Regions from separate parts of the Brevibacillus sp. MS2.2 genome, predicted to be linked through region 2. Evidence: riboswitches for the same ligand, from Rfam matches in the RefSeq annotation. Region 2 holds a riboswitch; the other holds the start of a gene.
The links. A riboswitch is a leader RNA that binds a small molecule or an ion and turns the genes downstream of it on or off. The one in region 2 is predicted to bind lysine.
Positions count from the first base shown of each region.

Region 1 (5,047 bases), on a different contig from region 2:
GATGGTGCGAATGTCGTTCCATGATCCCCCGGTTTGAACTGGTTCATCAGCTTTGGACCAGCAATGACACCGCCGAGTGGAAGCCCTCCCCCTATGCCTTTGGCGAAAAGGATCAGGTCTGGCGTTACGCCTGCATGCTCATAAGCAAACAACTTTCCAGTTCTGCCCATTCCTGTCTGGATCTCATCCATGACAAAGAGCATACCTTCTTGTTCACAGATCGCAGCTACCTCTCGCAAGAACGCTTCCGTTAATGGCACGACACCGCCGGAACCCAAGACTGGCTCCATGAGGACCGCAGCGGGCTTTGCTTCCTGGCAAATCGCTCGCAATCCTTCCGTATCCTCCACATCCAGTTCATACACTGGAAAAGCCGGCTGAGGAAAGTCTTGATAGATGTGAGCCTGCCTCGTCAAACGCACTGCTCCGAGTGTTCGCCCGTGAAAGCTGTTCCGTAAGACAACGATGCCTTCACGACCTGCCCCCTCGTTTTTCGTCCATTTGTGAATCAGCTTGATCGCAGACTCTGTAGCCTCTGCACCAGAGTTGGTGAAAAACACTTTTCCACTAATGCTGTTCGCAACCAAACGCTCGGCCAAACGAATAGCCGGCTTGTTTAAAAATACATTGGAAATATGCAAGAAGCGCTCTCCCTGCTCACGCAGAGCCTGTACAATGCGCGGATGAGAATGCCCCAGAACGTTTACCGCGAGTCCGGTAAACAAGTCGAGATAGCTCTTCCCGTTCGTATCGTACAAGTAATTTCCTTCACCTTTTTCTATGGCAATCGGAAGTCTTTTGTAAGAGGAGACGATATATTGTTCATCAAGCGAACGCCAGTCCATGTGCACTCTCTCCCTTACAGTTGACGTAGCTCCTGCTTGATCTCTGTCTTGGAACGAGTTTTTTCATCGATTTGCTTGATCACGCGTGCAGGCGTTCCCGCAACTACTACGTATGGAGGTACATCTTCAATCACGACAGCACCCGCTGCAACCACAGCACCTTTTCCTACACGTACACCTTCCAGAATGACAGCATTTGCTCCGATGACAACATCATCCTCGACAACAACTGGCTGTGCAGATGGCGGCTCGATAACACCCGCAATAACCGATCCGGCGCCGATGTGGCAGTTTTTCCCGATGGTTCCACGTCCACCTACTACAACATTCATGTCGATCATCGTACCTTCACCGATCACTGCACCGATGTTAATGGAAGCACCCATCATGATGACCGCATTGTTACCGATTGTCACTTGGTCACGAATAATTGCGCCTGGCTCAATACGCGCTTGAATCCCTTTGGTATCCAGCAATGGAATAGCGGAGTTGCGGCGGTCGCTTTCTACAACATAATCTTCAATTTTGTCTGCGTTAGCAGCAAGCACTGGCTCAATCTCTTTCCACTCACCAAAAACAACACCAGTAGGACCAGTAATGAAGGCTTTGGAGCTCGCACCGAAGTCGATTCCCTCCAGGTTCCCTTTCACATATACCTTCACGGGTGTTTTCTTTTCGCTTTTTTGAATAAACGCGATAATTTCGTTAGCATCCATCATGTTCATAGTTACATCCTCCTCAAGATAACAGCATGGTAAATCAAAAAAAGCAATGAGTGCATTCGCTATCTCATTGCTCTTGATACTACATAAGCAAATCATAAATAGCGCTCCACAAAAAGACTTGAGGTCCCTTGTGACAGGATGTTCATTTTTCATGAGACACCCCAGCCTGTGCTACGTAGGGGCATAGCATAAGCTTCGGCGCTTTAGCCTTTCTTCCTTCTCCTGCCCCCTGGCAGATTGCGAAAAGACTTACTCTTCTTCGGCGCACCTCTATTTAGAGTACATTATTATAATTTTATTTAACTCTACCAAAATCAATGAAACGTGGCAATAAGAAAAAAGTTATTGACAACGATTCTCATTTTCATTATTTTATTACTGAGAATGATACTCATTATCTAAATGGAGGTTTTACGTTTTATGAGCATTTTGATGGTATACGCGAGCATGACAGGGAATACACAGGAAATTGCTGAAGCAATTGCAGAAGGTATTCGTTCAACTGGTGCTGAGCTGGAGATAAAAGAAGTAATGGATGCGAACGCAAAAGAACTAGAATCTTACGACGGAATCTTGCTTGGTGCCTACACATGGGGCGATGGCGAACTTCCAGACGAATGCCTGGATTTTTATGAGGAAATGGACGATATTGACCTCAGCGGGAAAAAGGTCGTTGCTTTTGGCTCTTGCGACTCCGCTTACGAGCATGTCGGTGCAGCTGTTGATATTTTGCTGAAAAAGGCGAGCGAGCGTGGTGCGGAAACTCCTCTGGAAGGTTTGAAAATCGAGCTTTCTCCTACTGCAAAAGAAGTGGAAACTTGCAAAGCATTTGGGGTATCGTTTGCTGAATTGCTCGGCTAATTGATGTTTCCCAAATAATCTGGCACATGTTATACTATCAATCCAACTTTTTAAGGAGGATTGATCTCATGACACTACATACGGACGAGATTCTCTTACGGCCTCTCCAACAACAAGACGCAGCCGAGCTCCTAGAGCTTCGGCTGCGTAATCATGACTTTCTCCAACCATTTGAACCAATCCGCCCCTCTTCCTTTCTGACCCTCCCAGGACAGCAAGAACAGATTTCACAAGCAGAGATTGATTTTGAACGCGGCACAGCCTATGCTTTCGGCGTATTCAGCCGCGAGGCCAAAAAGATGATGGGACGTGTAGCCTTATCGAATGTCGCCCGCGGCGCGTGGCAAAATGCAACGATTGGCTACTTTATGGATCAGTCTTGCAATGGCAAAGGCTATACGACATCCGCAGTAAATCTCGCCCTTCATTTTGCATTTTCTGATGCTAAACTGCACAGGGTACAAGCTGCTGTCATGCCTCGCAACCAAGCTTCCATTCGCGTCTTGGAAAAAAATCGTTTTCGCCAGGAAGGACTTTCGTTACGCTATTTGCAAATTAACGGTGTATGGGAGGACCATCTCCTCTACGCTCTTACTATTGAGGAGTGGTCTCAGTAATTTCCTCGCTCTTTTCGCTCTCACGCAGCCGCTCCAGGATGCGCCGTTTGCGGTACAACATCATCCCCGCTTCGGCGACATCCTGTACGGTTGAGCGGTTCAAATACGCCCCGAACAAAATACCTGCAATGGGCACCATTTGAAATAACTTTTTCCACCCAAAGTTTTCTGTGTACGTTACCACGACTTCACGCCATCCCTGCAATTGCGCCATTACCTCTCTCTGTGCATTTGGATCATCAAAGCGAGAGAGCTCAGCGAGTATCGCTTTTTTCCCTACGATGTCGGAGGAAGCAAACTGCAAGCATTTGACGACGAACAACCGCTCCCTCTTCTCTTCAGGTCGATAGCCATAGGCAAGAGCCATCTCTTGTAATACTTTTAGGGATGTCCCCATTAATAACGGGATATCGATCGCGAGGGTAAAAATCCCTCCGAAGCCAGTCGTCGCACCTTGTACCGTGGCAAAATTCGCTCGTGAATCCTTTAGCTCCATAGCGACATCATTCATCATCGTAAGCGGTACAGCGGCAATCTCCGCCTTGCCAATAACAGATATGCCCTGTCCCTCTAAGCGTTTACCAAACCGCTTGTAAATCGGTTCATCCTGCACCAAATAAGTACCACCTGTCTCAAGAAAAGCTGCCATTTCATCTACGGCTTTTCCCAGCTTCTCTTGAACGAATGCAGGCGTAATCCGATCCAACAGAACAAAAGGAAGTCTGCCAAGCTTTTCCCAGAACCACAAGTCGTTCTGATCCTTCTCCCAAGCCTCCACTTCACGTAATGCCGTAACTAATGTCTCCCTGGACTCCCTCAAACCCAATAACCTCCCTGGCTGCTCACTCAGATTCTCCTCGCCTCCACTGACATTGGTTGCGCAAGATGGACTTAATGTAGTCCTGCAACTCTTCCGATGAGGCGTGACGGACAAATTCTTTTTTATTTCTTACGATTCCCAGCTTCAAATGTTTCACTTCCTCTCCTTCGATCCGAAACCCGAACTTTTCCAGGATCGCCTTCTGCTCATTTGTCACAGGACTTCCTCCCCTTGTAGTCGAAAACCCCCATGCCAAAATGCAAGGGGGTCAATCGTTATTTCACTTCGACTGTAAATGTAATCGTTTCTTTTCGTTCATCAACGTCTGTTTTTTTGACTGATCTTTTTTGTCTTGTAACGAGTTGGCAAGTCTTGTTGCTAAGGATATTGGTTACTTTGATCTCGTATTTACCGGGCTGCTGCCGATCAATGTATTTGCTGATATCAAGTGATTCCAGTCCGTTACCAGTGTCGCCATCTCGATTGGAAGGCTTAATGGCAGTGATTTCTTTTCCTTCGTAGTAGATCTCGATCCGATTTTCTGAGGATATCGTAGCACTGCTATGCTCTTGTCTAGCACCGATGGCGTTCTCTCCATATTTCCACTCATACTTTGGCATATGGTAAGCGGAAGCCTTCCTGCTCTCTCTAACTTTCTTCGTTCCAGTTCGCTCTGCATACGTCGAGATGAGCTGTAAGTTTTCCAATTCAGCAAGATCGCTCTCAGATTCCACAGTCACAAGATCTCCATCTCGAAATTCCTTGCCCTCTTTTCCTCTCATGAACATCGGCGCTGATGATGGAGCCATACCTGAATCACCTGCATCACAACTTTGGGACGCTGGGATTGGTGGCGTATCCTCAATGACCTGTATGTAACCACACCATGTCTTGGCAGGGTCTCTTTTGCTGTAATAGTTTACCTTGTAACGCCCTGGCTTATAACCAGACAGTAGCAAGCCTGTATGATCCCAATTCAATTTATCACTATCGACCACGACGTTATCGACTGCCCATACTCCTGGTCCTTCCTCGTCATCAGCTTCACTACCGAATTCGATATGCTCTGCTGCTGTAGTCAGCCATATCACATGAACCGGGTTTTGATAGAGCTTCACTGTATTGTCTGATGAATACACGTTTGCTTTCTCGACCATGAGTGTAGATTTTTCGTTTGGC
Region 1 is NZ_JABSUZ010000008.1:60,954-66,000, forward strand. It holds gene HP568_RS09410 (aspartate aminotransferase family protein) at 1-845, opposite strand, end outside; gene dapD (2,3,4,5-tetrahydropyridine-2,6-dicarboxylate N-acetyltransferase) at 860-1,570, opposite strand; lysine riboswitch at 1,662-1,851, opposite strand; gene HP568_RS09420 (flavodoxin) at 1,991-2,431, shown strand; gene HP568_RS09425 (GNAT family N-acetyltransferase) at 2,500-3,048, shown strand; gene HP568_RS09430 (EcsC family protein) at 3,026-3,868, opposite strand; gene HP568_RS09435 (hypothetical protein) at 3,891-4,085, opposite strand; gene HP568_RS09440 (hypothetical protein) at 4,144-5,047, opposite strand, start outside.
Region 1: another riboswitch for lysine. It lies ahead of dapD (2,3,4,5-tetrahydropyridine-2,6-dicarboxylate N-acetyltransferase); the one in region 2 lies ahead of HP568_RS19005 (amino acid permease).

Region 2 (5,047 bases):
GTGAGCATCTACCTGTTTTCCCAAAGGGGAATTGTTCTTCGTAATGGGGAAAAACTATTCTTTCTCCCTGTTTTCTTTTTTTGCCGCAGTCGTCTTGTCAGCTTGATCCAATGTCCCTTCCTTTGGTGTAAGGGAATAACCATGCATATTGCTTCCGTTATAACCCATGTCCGGCTTTTCATTTGAGATGCGATCAGTCATTTGCTTCCCCCTTATTTTGTCCAGTGGGTGTAGAGTCTTGCTGCACATACGGATTGTCGACGTCATTTGGTTCCTTGTCCAGATTGGTACGGATTGCGATTATTGGGCTAGTCGGAGGTTGAGCGATCAGTCTGTCATCCAGTTGTTTGAAATCAGGCAGGTCGTTTTCGCGATTGTCATCCATGTTCGTCTCCTCCTTTACGGGTTAGTATGTCCACCACCTGCCAGTCCCTTTCCTTAACTGGAAAAGGAAAGAGATTGGTACTACACAAGAAAAAACAGCCCCAGTCCCAGGGAAGTTCGGGCGGAGGCTGTGACGATCATCTTTGTGAAGTTAACTCGTTTTCTTGGCCAGGATCATCATAAAAGAGGCAAGATTCGTTTGTAGCAATGGTGTGAAGGCAGAAACGGAAGCATTTTCAGCAAGCGTATTCATTTGACGAACAAAGTCAGTGGCGTCCTTTGTATTTACATTCTCAAAACGGTTAGCGATTTTTGTATTTTTTAAATCAGAGAGAAGTGTAGCTTGTTCGTTCCGGTATTGTGCGATCCAGTCTGGACGATGTTGCAGCTTTTTGACGAATTGAATCAGCATGCTTACTTTCTCTGTTTGATTGGTTGTGACCGCTTGCATTTTTTTGTAGGCTTTAGGGTCATACCGCTCCATCAGCTTGGACGGATTAACATAGTCGTTCGGCGCCCCCTGCGGTTTTTGCGGAAGCTCTACGTAGCTGACACTGCCAGTTGCAGGGTCAACCTTTCGTGTTTTGGCAACGCCAGCAAGCAGATGAAGGGTATCCAAAAATTCAGCAGCATGTTTTTCATCAGCCATGTATTGGTCTGCCAAATATTTGCCTTGGGTTAAACCCACTTCTACCAAAGCAGCTCTTTCTTCATCGGTGTAGGTGGATTGGGAGTTGAAAAAATTTCGCTCCAGGATGTGGTCAAAGGCCTTGCGAGCCTCAGGTGGTTTATCTGCGAAAATTTTATCCAAACGCTCATTAATCTCTGTGCTAAAGAAAAATTGGACGCTGTGATGTTCGATGGCATCAGCAGGTAGCTCGCGTGCCTTGTGTGAACGAAGGTCTACAGTATCGAGCTTGGGCAATGCCAAACTAGTTCCTGTCACCATTTTAGGTACAGTTTGGTTAGTTGGAAGCTGGGGGGATAGGTAGCGGGAATACGATTGGATTTGCATGTTCTACTCTCCTCACATATGCTGGCAAACACGAAAAAGGACTCCCGTTTAGATAACGGAAGTCCGTAATTTTTCTTCGATTACTTCGTGTATTCATCCATGCTGAAGTCTACTTGTTCTAGAGGGACGAGCTTGGTCTTTTGGGTGACTTTATAAGCGAGCCAAATGATTAAGAAGAGTGGCAGGCCAATGTAAGAGACCAGGACGCCATACCAGTCGATCGTTCCACCCATGAATGCGGAATAGTTTTGCCCCAAAATAACGATACAGCAAATGATGAAGGCAAAAATCGGACCAAACGGGAACCACTTTGCCCGATAAGGCAATTCGCTTAAGTCACGGCCCTGAGCGATAAACGCTTTGCGGAAACGGTAGTGACTAATTGCAATTCCCAGCCAAGCGATGAAGCCGGACATACCGGAAGCATTCAAAAGCCAGACATACACTTCGCCTTCTCCAAACAGAGAGGACAGAAAAGCAAGGGCGCCGATGAGCGCAGTCAAGATCAGGGCATTGATCGGTACGCCGTTACCGGTTACTTTTGCGAACCATTTTGGTGCTTTTCCTTCTTTTGCCAGGTTCCACAGCATGCGTGTAGAGGCGTACATGCCAGAGTTACCAGCAGACAATACTGACGTGAGAATAACGGCATTCATGACGGATGCTGCAAAAGCAAAACCGGCATTTTCAAATACAATCGTAAACGGGCTGATCGCAATATCCGTAAGGTCGCCGCTGATCAGATTTGGATTATCGTATGGAACCAGCAACCCGATGATCAAAATAGCGAGAATGTAGAAGAGCAGGATGCGCCAAAAAATTTGACGGATGGCCTTCGGAATGTTGCGGGCAGGGTCTTCGCTCTCTCCAGCTGCGACACCAACCAGCTCTGTCCCTTGAAAAGAGAATCCGGCAATCATAAAGACACCGAGCAGGGCCATGAAGCCGCCGTTGAATGGCGCGTCGCCTTTGGTGAAGTTTTGGAAGCCGACTGCTTGACCGCCCATAATGCCAAAAATCATCAACACACCCACAATAATAAAGATGATAACCGTTATTACTTTAATCAAGGCGAACCAATATTCAGATTCTCCATAGGCTTTCACAGACAGGAGATTCAAGGCAAACAGCAATCCGAGGAACAAAGCACTCCACAATATCGCTGGGGTATCCGGGAACCAATATTTCATAATGAGTGCGGAAGCTGACAGCTCGACGGCAATGGTAATGGCCCAGTTGTACCAGTAGTTCCAGCCGAGAGCAAAACCGAGAGATGGATCGACGAACCGTGTGGCATACGTCGAAAACGAACCGGAAACAGGCATGAAGGCCGCCATTTCCCCCAAGCTGGTCATTAAAAAGTAAACCATGATACTAATGGCGAGATAGGCGACTAAAGCTCCACCAGGTCCGGCGGAGTGGATCGAGCCTCCACTCGCAAGAAACAATCCCGTCCCAATCGAGCCGCCGATGGCGATCATCGTCAGGTGTCGGGCTTTTAAACCACGTTGCAATTGATTTTGTGACATAAGCTGCTTGCACGACCTTTCTTGATTTTTGAGAAGGAAGGTCGGAAACGAAAAAACCGCCATAGCCAAAAAAATGGCATAGGGCGGTATCATCCAATCCCCACCAAGCCTTCACTGAAGATAGCTCACCACGTTTGCTTGGCATGCAAACGTGACAGTTCTGCCCCTTTCGAGTACAGCCCCAACCCAATCGCACAGAGACGCGATATGAGCTTCGGCGGATTTTCCTTACCTGGAGTCATTGATTTTCTCTGAATCTCGTACAGGATGATATAAAAGCCGCGACCTCTATCCTCACCGTGAAAGATGAGGATAACATGTATGAAATTATGTGATTCATCAACTATAAAGGATTGTTTGTGATTAATCAATGTGAAATTTTGTTATTCAAATGATCGTCTGGCAGGCCAGGAGCCTTGCAGCTTGCGAATTTGGACGATTTGTCCCGTATGAAACGCATCATGCAGGACCAGACTCATCACATTTTGGTAAATGGGCGTATAAGTAGCCATCTGATTTAACTCCTCATCCGTCAGCAAGGAAAGCTTTTCGTGAATGTGGCGGTGGACGCTTTCCATGCGAGCGAGAGTAGCTTGCCAAGCGTCTTCGTCATCGGGACCGCCGGACGGGATGAAGGTATCATCGTTCGTCTCAGCCGATCCAGGAAATTCAGTGCCCATTAGACGATGCAACAGGCGTTCTTTGTAATAAAGAAGGTGGCTGACGTTTTCCCAGATCGTGTTGGCTGCTTCTCCCACAGGGCGCCAGCTCGCCTCGGCTGCTGATACGCCGGAAAGCGCTTCTTTTAAGGGTGGATACCAGTCTTCCTTGTCATACGTACATTCCCATCCGTGCAAAAGCAATTCCTTCCGATTCATACGCTTCCTCCTGTGAAACAGATTGATGAAACGCTATAATAGCAATAAGAAATGAGATTGTAACCAGTTAATGTTATTACGATGGTTACAAATAGAGATTACCATATCCTGTATGATCATACAAGAGAGAAAATGAAGGGTTTCGTCAGGAGAGATGATGACATGGACTGGCTTTGTATCGATTTTTTAAATAGTGATTGGCGGGATTGGCGCGGTTCTGGTCGTGGGGAAAATCGCCTGGAGAACCAGGAATGGCTGTCATCCTTTTTGCAAACATACAAGCTAACCGCACCGCTGCCGATGAATGAGGAGTGTGCCGCTTCACTTTTGCAGTTGCGCGAGCGTTTGCGACGTATGCTGGAAGCAGTTGTCCGTGGAGAGCGATTCCAAGAGGAGGACCTAGCGGAATTGAACAGAGCTTTGGCTCTCGCTCCTTTTCATGTGCAGGTGTTGTATGTAGAAGAGGAGGGTAGCTACAAGCAAGAGCAATCCAGCTCAACAGAGGGCTGGCCCCTCGTCATGGCACAAATTGCAGCCTCTTTCGCGGAGTTGCTTGCCCCGCAGCATCTGGAGCGAGTCAAAATATGTGACAACGAGGATTGCTGCTGGGTGTTTTATGATGAAAGCCGCAACCGGGTGCGCCGCTGGTGTGATGACAAAATGTGCGGAAACCTGATGAAGGTGCGCCGTTTTCGCGAACGGAAAAAGGAGAAAGGGTGATGCGCATAGGCTCACCCTTTTTATCTGTTCTTTATGAAGCGGGAGTCAATTGGATCAGCTTAGGGTAGATGGTCGAGCCTGCTGCTACGATGCCTGTGCTTTTCCAGCAAAAATCATTCCCTTGCGTATCCGTAATTGTGCCTCCCGCTTCCTGGACCAAAAGAGCACCAGCCAGCCAATCATACACCCCTTTACCATATTCCCAGTAACCGTCGAGTCGTCCGCACGCCACATAGGCGAGATGGAGCGAAACCGCGCCTTGCATGCGGATGGCAAAAGCTTCTGGCATCACTCGCGTCAAGGAATTCGCTGTATACTTTCCGACCAAGAGGTTCATCGGCTCGGAGGAAGCAAAGAGCGTCCCTAGAATGCACTCATTTAGCTGCGATTTGGATGAGGTACTGATTTTTTGTCCGTTTAAAAAAGCTCCACGCCCGTTAATTGCGGTAAACAGTTCATCACGGCATGGATCATAGACAAAAGAAACAACCGTGCGTCCTCCGTCAATCAGGCAGAGGGAA
Region 2 is NZ_JABSUZ010000022.1:7,451-12,497, forward strand. It holds gene HP568_RS18990 (hypothetical protein) at 55-201, opposite strand; gene HP568_RS18995 (hypothetical protein) at 194-385, opposite strand; gene HP568_RS19000 (hypothetical protein) at 536-1,399, opposite strand; gene HP568_RS19005 (amino acid permease) at 1,480-2,928, opposite strand; lysine riboswitch at 3,042-3,227, opposite strand; gene HP568_RS19010 (DinB family protein) at 3,312-3,806, opposite strand; gene HP568_RS19015 (CGNR zinc finger domain-containing protein) at 3,969-4,526, shown strand; gene HP568_RS19020 (inositol monophosphatase family protein) at 4,558-5,047, opposite strand, start outside.